3 regions of the Pseudoalteromonas phenolica genome follow, and region 1 is predicted to be linked to each of the others. Evidence: predicted binding sites of a transcription regulator. Region 1 holds the regulator's gene; each other region holds the start of a gene.

What was found. Region 1 encodes sigma-54, which starts transcription at its own class of promoters, with help from an activator protein. Its sites were predicted from a motif close to GTTGGCACGNNNNTNGNNT; they were not measured.
Region 2: flgJ (flagellar assembly peptidoglycan hydrolase FlgJ) is a predicted target of sigma-54. The motif match lies at 969-987, and genes of this name have one in related genera.
Region 3: PP2015_RS10520 (FimV/HubP family polar landmark protein) is a predicted target of sigma-54. The motif match lies at 889-907, and genes of this name have one in related genera.

What each region holds. Positions count from the first base shown of each region.
Region 1 is NZ_CP013187.1:330,414-332,623, forward strand. Features, by position in the region: gene hpf (ribosome hibernation promoting factor) at 1-120, opposite strand, end outside; gene PP2015_RS01545 (RNA polymerase factor sigma-54) at 149-1,669, opposite strand; gene lptB (LPS export ABC transporter ATP-binding protein) at 1,717-2,210, opposite strand, start outside.
Region 2 is NZ_CP013187.1:1,035,433-1,037,642, reverse strand. Features, by position in the region: gene flgJ (flagellar assembly peptidoglycan hydrolase FlgJ) at 1-932, opposite strand, end outside; gene PP2015_RS04625 (flagellar basal body P-ring protein FlgI) at 1,036-2,130, opposite strand; gene flgH (flagellar basal body L-ring protein FlgH) at 2,140-2,210, opposite strand, start outside.
Region 3 is NZ_CP013187.1:2,399,699-2,401,908, reverse strand. Features, by position in the region: gene PP2015_RS10525 (aspartate-semialdehyde dehydrogenase) at 1-698, shown strand, start outside; gene PP2015_RS10520 (FimV/HubP family polar landmark protein) at 972-2,210, shown strand, end outside.

The sequences.
Region 1 (2,210 bases):
GATCACATGAACGTTGTTTATGTGATCAAAATGCCTTTCTAGCTTTGCAAACTTCGTGTTTACATAGTCTCTTAATGAATCTGTAATTTCTACGTGACGACCAGTTAAATTTAGTTGCATAAGCATTTTCCTTCTCTTGGTTTACGTCTTAAATCAGACTTTTACGCTGATTTGACGGTGGAATAGAGAGTGACTCGCGGTATTTTGCAATTGTACGACGTGCCACTTTGATTCCCTGTTCTGCCAATATATCTGCAATCTTGCTGTCGCTCAATGGCTTAGCAGTGTTTTCTGCAGCAATTAGCTTCTTGATCAATGCCCTAATCGCAGTGGATGAGCATTCACCTCCGTTTTCAGTGCTTACGTGACTTGAGAAGAAGTACTTCAACTCAAAAATGCCACGGGGTGTATGCATGTACTTCTGAGTGGTGACACGAGAAATGGTAGACTCGTGCATCTCGACCATCTCAGCAACATCATTTAAAACCATAGGCTTCATTGCCTCTGGTCCATGTTCAAAGAATGCCTGTTGTTGTTGCACAATGCAATTAGTAACTTTCATTAAAGTGTCATTACGACTTTCTAAACTCTTGATGAACCATTTGGCTTCTTGCAAGTGAGAACGTATGAACTGGCTGTCTGAGCTTGATTTAACTGAACGAGACATTGCCGCGTAATGATCGTTAACTCTTATTTTAGGCATGCATTCAGGGTTTAGTTCGACAATCCAACGGCCTTTCACTTTTTTCACTGACACATCAGGAATAACGTACTCAGATTCTTCACGGATAATACTGGCGGCAGGCTTAGGGTTAAGACTATGAATAAGCGTCATCACTTCTTTTAACTCAGGCTCTTTGAGCTTGGTCTTTTTCATGATGGTGCGGTAATCACGGCTAGCGAGTAAATCAATATGTTCGCTTAACACCATTTTTGTTTCAGCAATGAAAGGCGTATCTGCATCAAACTGATTGAGTTGAATACATAAGCATTCTTGTAAAGAGCGAGCCGCAATGCCTACAGGGTCAAATAGTTGAATGCGTTTTAATACAGCCTCAACTTCATCGAGTTCGATTAACTCTTCATCATTGCCTTCATTAATACTTTCGAGAAGCTCTTCAGTGCTGATAGTCAGTAGGCCTGCATCATCAACTGCTTCTACGATGGCAACGGCGATGGCTTTATCTGTAGGGCTAAACGGGGTGAGCTCTAATTGCCACATCAGGTATTCATGCAGTGTTTCAGTGGTTTCACCCTGATAAATGGTTTCGTCTTCAGGCATTGGACCACTGCTGGAGCTTGGAGCAGCGCTCATGTATTCGTCCCAAGTCACATCCATGGCTAGATCGTCACTGACCGTTTCTTTGCTAAGTGCTGCATCACTATCAAGCTCGTAATCGCTGGTCGGCTCCTCACCGTGACCATCATCAGCAGAATTAGAAAGTTGCTCGCCAGAGTCAGTATCTTTGGCTGCTTTGTCTGAATCATTGTCATCAGCACTTGGTTCTAGTTCTGATTCATCAACTTCAAGTAAAGGGTTGCTATCCAGCGCTTCTTGGATCTCTTGTTGCAGATCTAATGTGCTCAATTGCAGTAAGCGAATTGCTTGCTGCAATTGTGGTGTCATGGTTAGTTGCTGCCCCATGCGCAGCTGTAGCGATTGCCTCATGTATTTCTAACAATCCTTTTTGTTATTTGGATAATGTCTTGCATTAACTATAGACGGAATTGTTCACCTAGGTAGACGTCTCTAACGGTTTGATCAGCTAAAACTGATTCAGGTGTACCTGACGCGATTAATTCACCATGTGAAACAATATAAGCTTTCTCACAAACATCAAGAGTTTCTCTTACGTTGTGATCTGTAATGAGTACGCCAATGCCGCGATTTTTTAAATGCTCAACAATTTTCTTTATATCTAACACTGAAATTGGATCAACGCCAGCAAAAGGCTCATCTAAGAGGATAAATTTAGGGTTAGCGGCTAAAGCGCGAGCAATTTCTACTCGTCGACGCTCACCGCCAGATAAAGCCATGCCCTGACTGTCCCTAATATGCTGAATGTTAAACTCATCAAGTAGGTCGTCTAAAGTTTGCTCTCTTTGGATTTTGTTGAGGTCTTTACGTGTTTCTAAAATAGCCATTAAATTTTGATACACGGTCAATTTTCTAAAAATGGAAGATTCCTGAGGAAGATAACCAATACCCA
Region 2 (2,210 bases), 710 kb from region 1:
CCTCGCTGTAAGACATTTTTTATTTTTTCTGCGTAATTCGGATCTGTGGCATAGCCAGCTTGCTGTAGTTCATCTAAGTACTTTTCAGGCTTATCAGCATTATTCAATGCTTGGCTATAACGCGGATTGCTTTGAAGAAAATTCACATAATCATTAATACTGTCTTTTATTGATTCATAAGCTCTGAAGCTGGCTTGTTTTTGTACAGGCAAGCCTTTCTCAAACTCTAATGTCATTTTTTTGGCATGCTCTCCCTGCCAAGATCTATCCGCTTTGATATTAAATAAGTTAAGGCTGCTACTGCCATCTTGCTTAGCAATAACATGCTTACCCCAGCCTGTTTCGAGCGCTGCTTGCGCAATCATTACCGCTGGGTTCAAACCAATTTTCTGTGCTGCTGTTTTAGCGTGTTCCCACATCTCACTGATAAATGACTCCGGAGAATCAAAGCGAGGTTGTTCATCGGCTTTTACTGCTTTAGCAACCTCCGGCGCTATTTCAGGCTGACGACGAATAAATTCAGGAAGTTGCTCAGGTGTGGGTTTTTGCATAGGTAACTGTGCATCATTACGAAGAACGGATGACGGCTTATAACCTTCAACATTAGGTGAAAGCTGTTTAACAATGAGATCGGCTAATCCAAGACTACCTTTTTTTGATAACTCTAAAGAAAGCTGTTGATCATGCATCTCCTGAAAGAACTTCACACCACTTGAATTAAATGGGCTGTTTTTATCTTCCATTGCTTCATTGGCTTTACGCATACTTTTCATCAGCATTTGCGTAAAAATAGATTCAAACTGCTCAGCTGCTTTTTTTAGTGCTTCATTCGATGCTTGTTGATCGCCACCGCTTTTCAACGCATCTTGTCTAAGTGCATTTAGATCACCTAAATCAAAGAAGTTTTGTTTTTCTAACGGATTGGTATTCATACTCATCAATTACACTAAATTAGTCATACACTAACAAAGCAATAATCGAGCCAAAAAAAAGCCTCGCAATTGCGAGGCTAAGTATCTGATTATAAATAAAACACTAAATGACGACTAATTGACCATTAATAGCACCGGCTTCTTTCAGTGCTTCTAGGATCGCCATTAAATCCCCTGGCGCAGCACCTACTTCATTAATCGCTCTGACCAAATCATCAAGGCTTACACCTGGATTAAAAACAAATGCTCTTGAGTCATCTTGATTAACATCGACGATACTTTGGCGGGTTACAACCGTTTCGCCATTTGCTAAAGGTTGTGGCTGAGATACCATTTGATCTTCAGAAATCGTCACTGTTAAGCCACCATGGGTAATGGCAGCTGGTTGTAATTTAACATTTTTACCAATCACAATCGTGCCTGTACGTGAATTGACGATAATCTTGGCTGAAGTATCTGCCGGTTTGAACTCTAAATTCTCAAGTGTCGATAAATAAGCAACGCGCTGTGAAGGGTCACGAGGCGCAATTACACGAACAGACGCAGCATCCATTGGCTTTGCACTATTAGGTCCGACCAAGTCATTAATGGTGTCAGCCAAACGTTTTGCTGTTGTAAAGTCAGGACGATTAAGGTTAAAAGTAATAAAGTCACCCTGTGTAAAAGGGCTTGCAACCGCTCGCTCAACTGTCGCCCCATTTGGAACTCGGCCAACAGTAGGTGTATTGATAACAACTCTACTTCCGTCTAGCCCTTCAGCGCCTAGACCACCCACAATTAAACTACCTTGTGCAATGGCATACACATTACCGTCGACCCCTTTAAGGAAAGTTTGCAGTAAGGTGCCCCCTCTCAGGCTGCCTGCGCTGCCTATTGACGACACTGTAATGTCAATATTCTGGCCTGGCTTCACAAATGGTGGTAACTCAGCATGCACGGCCACTGCCGCCACATTTTTAATTTTTGGCTTCAAGCTGTCAGGCAAAGTGATACCGAAGCCACTTAACATGGCTTTAAAGCTTTGCTCTGTGAAGCGAGATTGCTCACCTGTACCTGGTAAACCAACTACTAAACCATAGCCCACCAATTGGTTAGAGCGAACACCTTCAACCATGCTGACATCTTTAATTCGCTCAGCTTGCGCTGCTTGGCTTATTACTAATAGTAAAGCCACTGTCATTACTTTAAACATTTTCATCATGGTTCCTTAAAATGGCATCAAGGTACTTAAGAAAAACTTAGCTAACCAACCCGCACTTTGTGCTTCTTGACCATCAC
Region 3 (2,210 bases), 1.8 Mb from region 1:
CTCTGATTGTGCCTGAAGTAAACGCACATAACTTGGCAGACTTTAGAAATCGCAACATTATTGCTAATCCAAATTGCTCGACAATTCAAATGCTGGTTGCACTTAAGCCTATTTACGATGCTTATGGGATTGACCGAATTAACGTATCGACATACCAAGCGGTTTCTGGTGCTGGCAAAGAAGCGGTTGATGAGCTGGCAAAGCAAACAGCTAACTTAATGAATGCGCGCCCGATGGAAAACGATGTTTTCCCTAAGCAAATCGCGTTTAATGTGATCCCACAAATTGATGCTTTCCAAGAGAATGGCTATACCAAAGAAGAAATGAAAATGGTGTGGGAGACGCAAAAGATCTTAGGTGACAGCTCGGTAATGGTGAATCCAACAGCAGTGCGTGTGCCTGTGTTCTTTGGTCATGCTGAAGCCATACATTTAGAAACACGTATGCCATATGACCTAGAGCAGGTTAAGCAATTACTGAATGATGCGCCTGGTGTTGAACTTATCGAAGACGAAAATGATTACCCAACACCTGTATCTGATGCTAGCGGCAATGACACTGTGTATGTTGGTCGTTTACGCGCTGACATATCACACCCTCATGGTTTAAACCTATGGGTAGTTTCAGACAACACTCGCAAGGGTGCAGCAACTAACAGCGTGCAAATAGCTGAAGAGTTAGTAAATAACTATTTATAATTCGCAATGATAAAACCCTGTCTCGGCAGGGTTTTGCCGCTTTTTTATTACCTCACTTTTAAAAACTAGCCAATATATTGACTATAAACAATATTCTTTGTTCACATCTTCTCATGCTTTAGTACGGTATAGGCATTATTTATCAAAGCTTTGCCATAGATATTCCAATGTAAGTGGTTTATAGTTTGCAGTTGGAATAGAGCTTGCAAAAGCCACCATTAGCAATATTTTAATGTTTAGCACGATGTTGGACATGATATCTAAAGGATCAACATGCGCGGTTTAGTGTTTATTTGTTTCTTTGCATTTGCATTGATAACCATACCAGCCTATACACAAGAAGGTACTATTTTAAAGGGCCCCAAAAATGCCGATTATGGTCAAATGGGTCGCTCTATCGGCCCGATAAAACCTTCGGATACTTTGTGGCGAATCGCGCAAAAAGTTAGGCCTGATGACGGTTCTGTTACTGTGTACCAAGTAATGAGTGCCCTTTATCGCAAAAACCCCAATGCTTTTTTAGATAAAAACCTCAATCACATGCGCGATGGCGCATACCTTAAAATACCGACCATTGCTGAAATGCGTCGTGAAAACCCTGCCATAGCAAAGCAGCGTTCTGATCAAGACGATGACTTGTGGGAGCTAAAAAAGAGCGGCATGCTCGACAACCAAACCATCGAAGAAGCGCAAAAGAAAGTTACGCAAGCACGAAAAATCGATGTTGATAATGCACAACAGCAACTTACTTCGCAACTTAAGTCATTGCAAATGGAGCAAGATGCTAAGCTACAGGAGCTACAATCACAATTTAAGAACTCTGTTCGCAGTGTTGAAGAAATACTAGAAGAAAACAACAAGCTAAAAGGTCAGCTTACGAACATTTCTGAAGAGCTACAAAACGTTCGTAACCAGCTTGGGCAAGATTCTGAAATTCAGCAACAGCTGCAGTCGGTCATCGAACTTCAAAATGCTTTGATTGAACGTCAAAGAGCACAGCAACAAGAAGAACAAAGCGCTGATTTACTCTCAAACCCAGTGATGATTGGGTTGTTGGCAACTTTACCAGCTTTATTAGTGATTGGTGGTTTAGTCATGTTCTTACGTAAACGAAAGAATGCCAATGACGCTGATGACGAAGATGATTTTCTACCCCAAGCGCCAGCTGCAGCAGGAGCCGCAGGAGTCGCAGGTGCAGCAGCGGCTGATCCATTGGACTTAGATGTACCGCCGTTAGATAGCAGCGTACCAGTTGAAGATAGCGTGCAGCTAGACGATGACATTTTGCCTGAAGATGACGACATGATGTTTGATTCTTTAGAAGATGATAGCTTCGAGTCAGGCAACGATACTTTAGATCAAGATGAACTAGATAGCCTTTTAAGTGATGATGTCGCGTTTGATGATGGTTCAGATAGTGATGATCTAGATGATTTTTTACAGCAAAACTTTGATGCTGACGACTCTCTAGATGACATGGTCGATTTAGATGGCGATGGCAGTGCTAGCGGT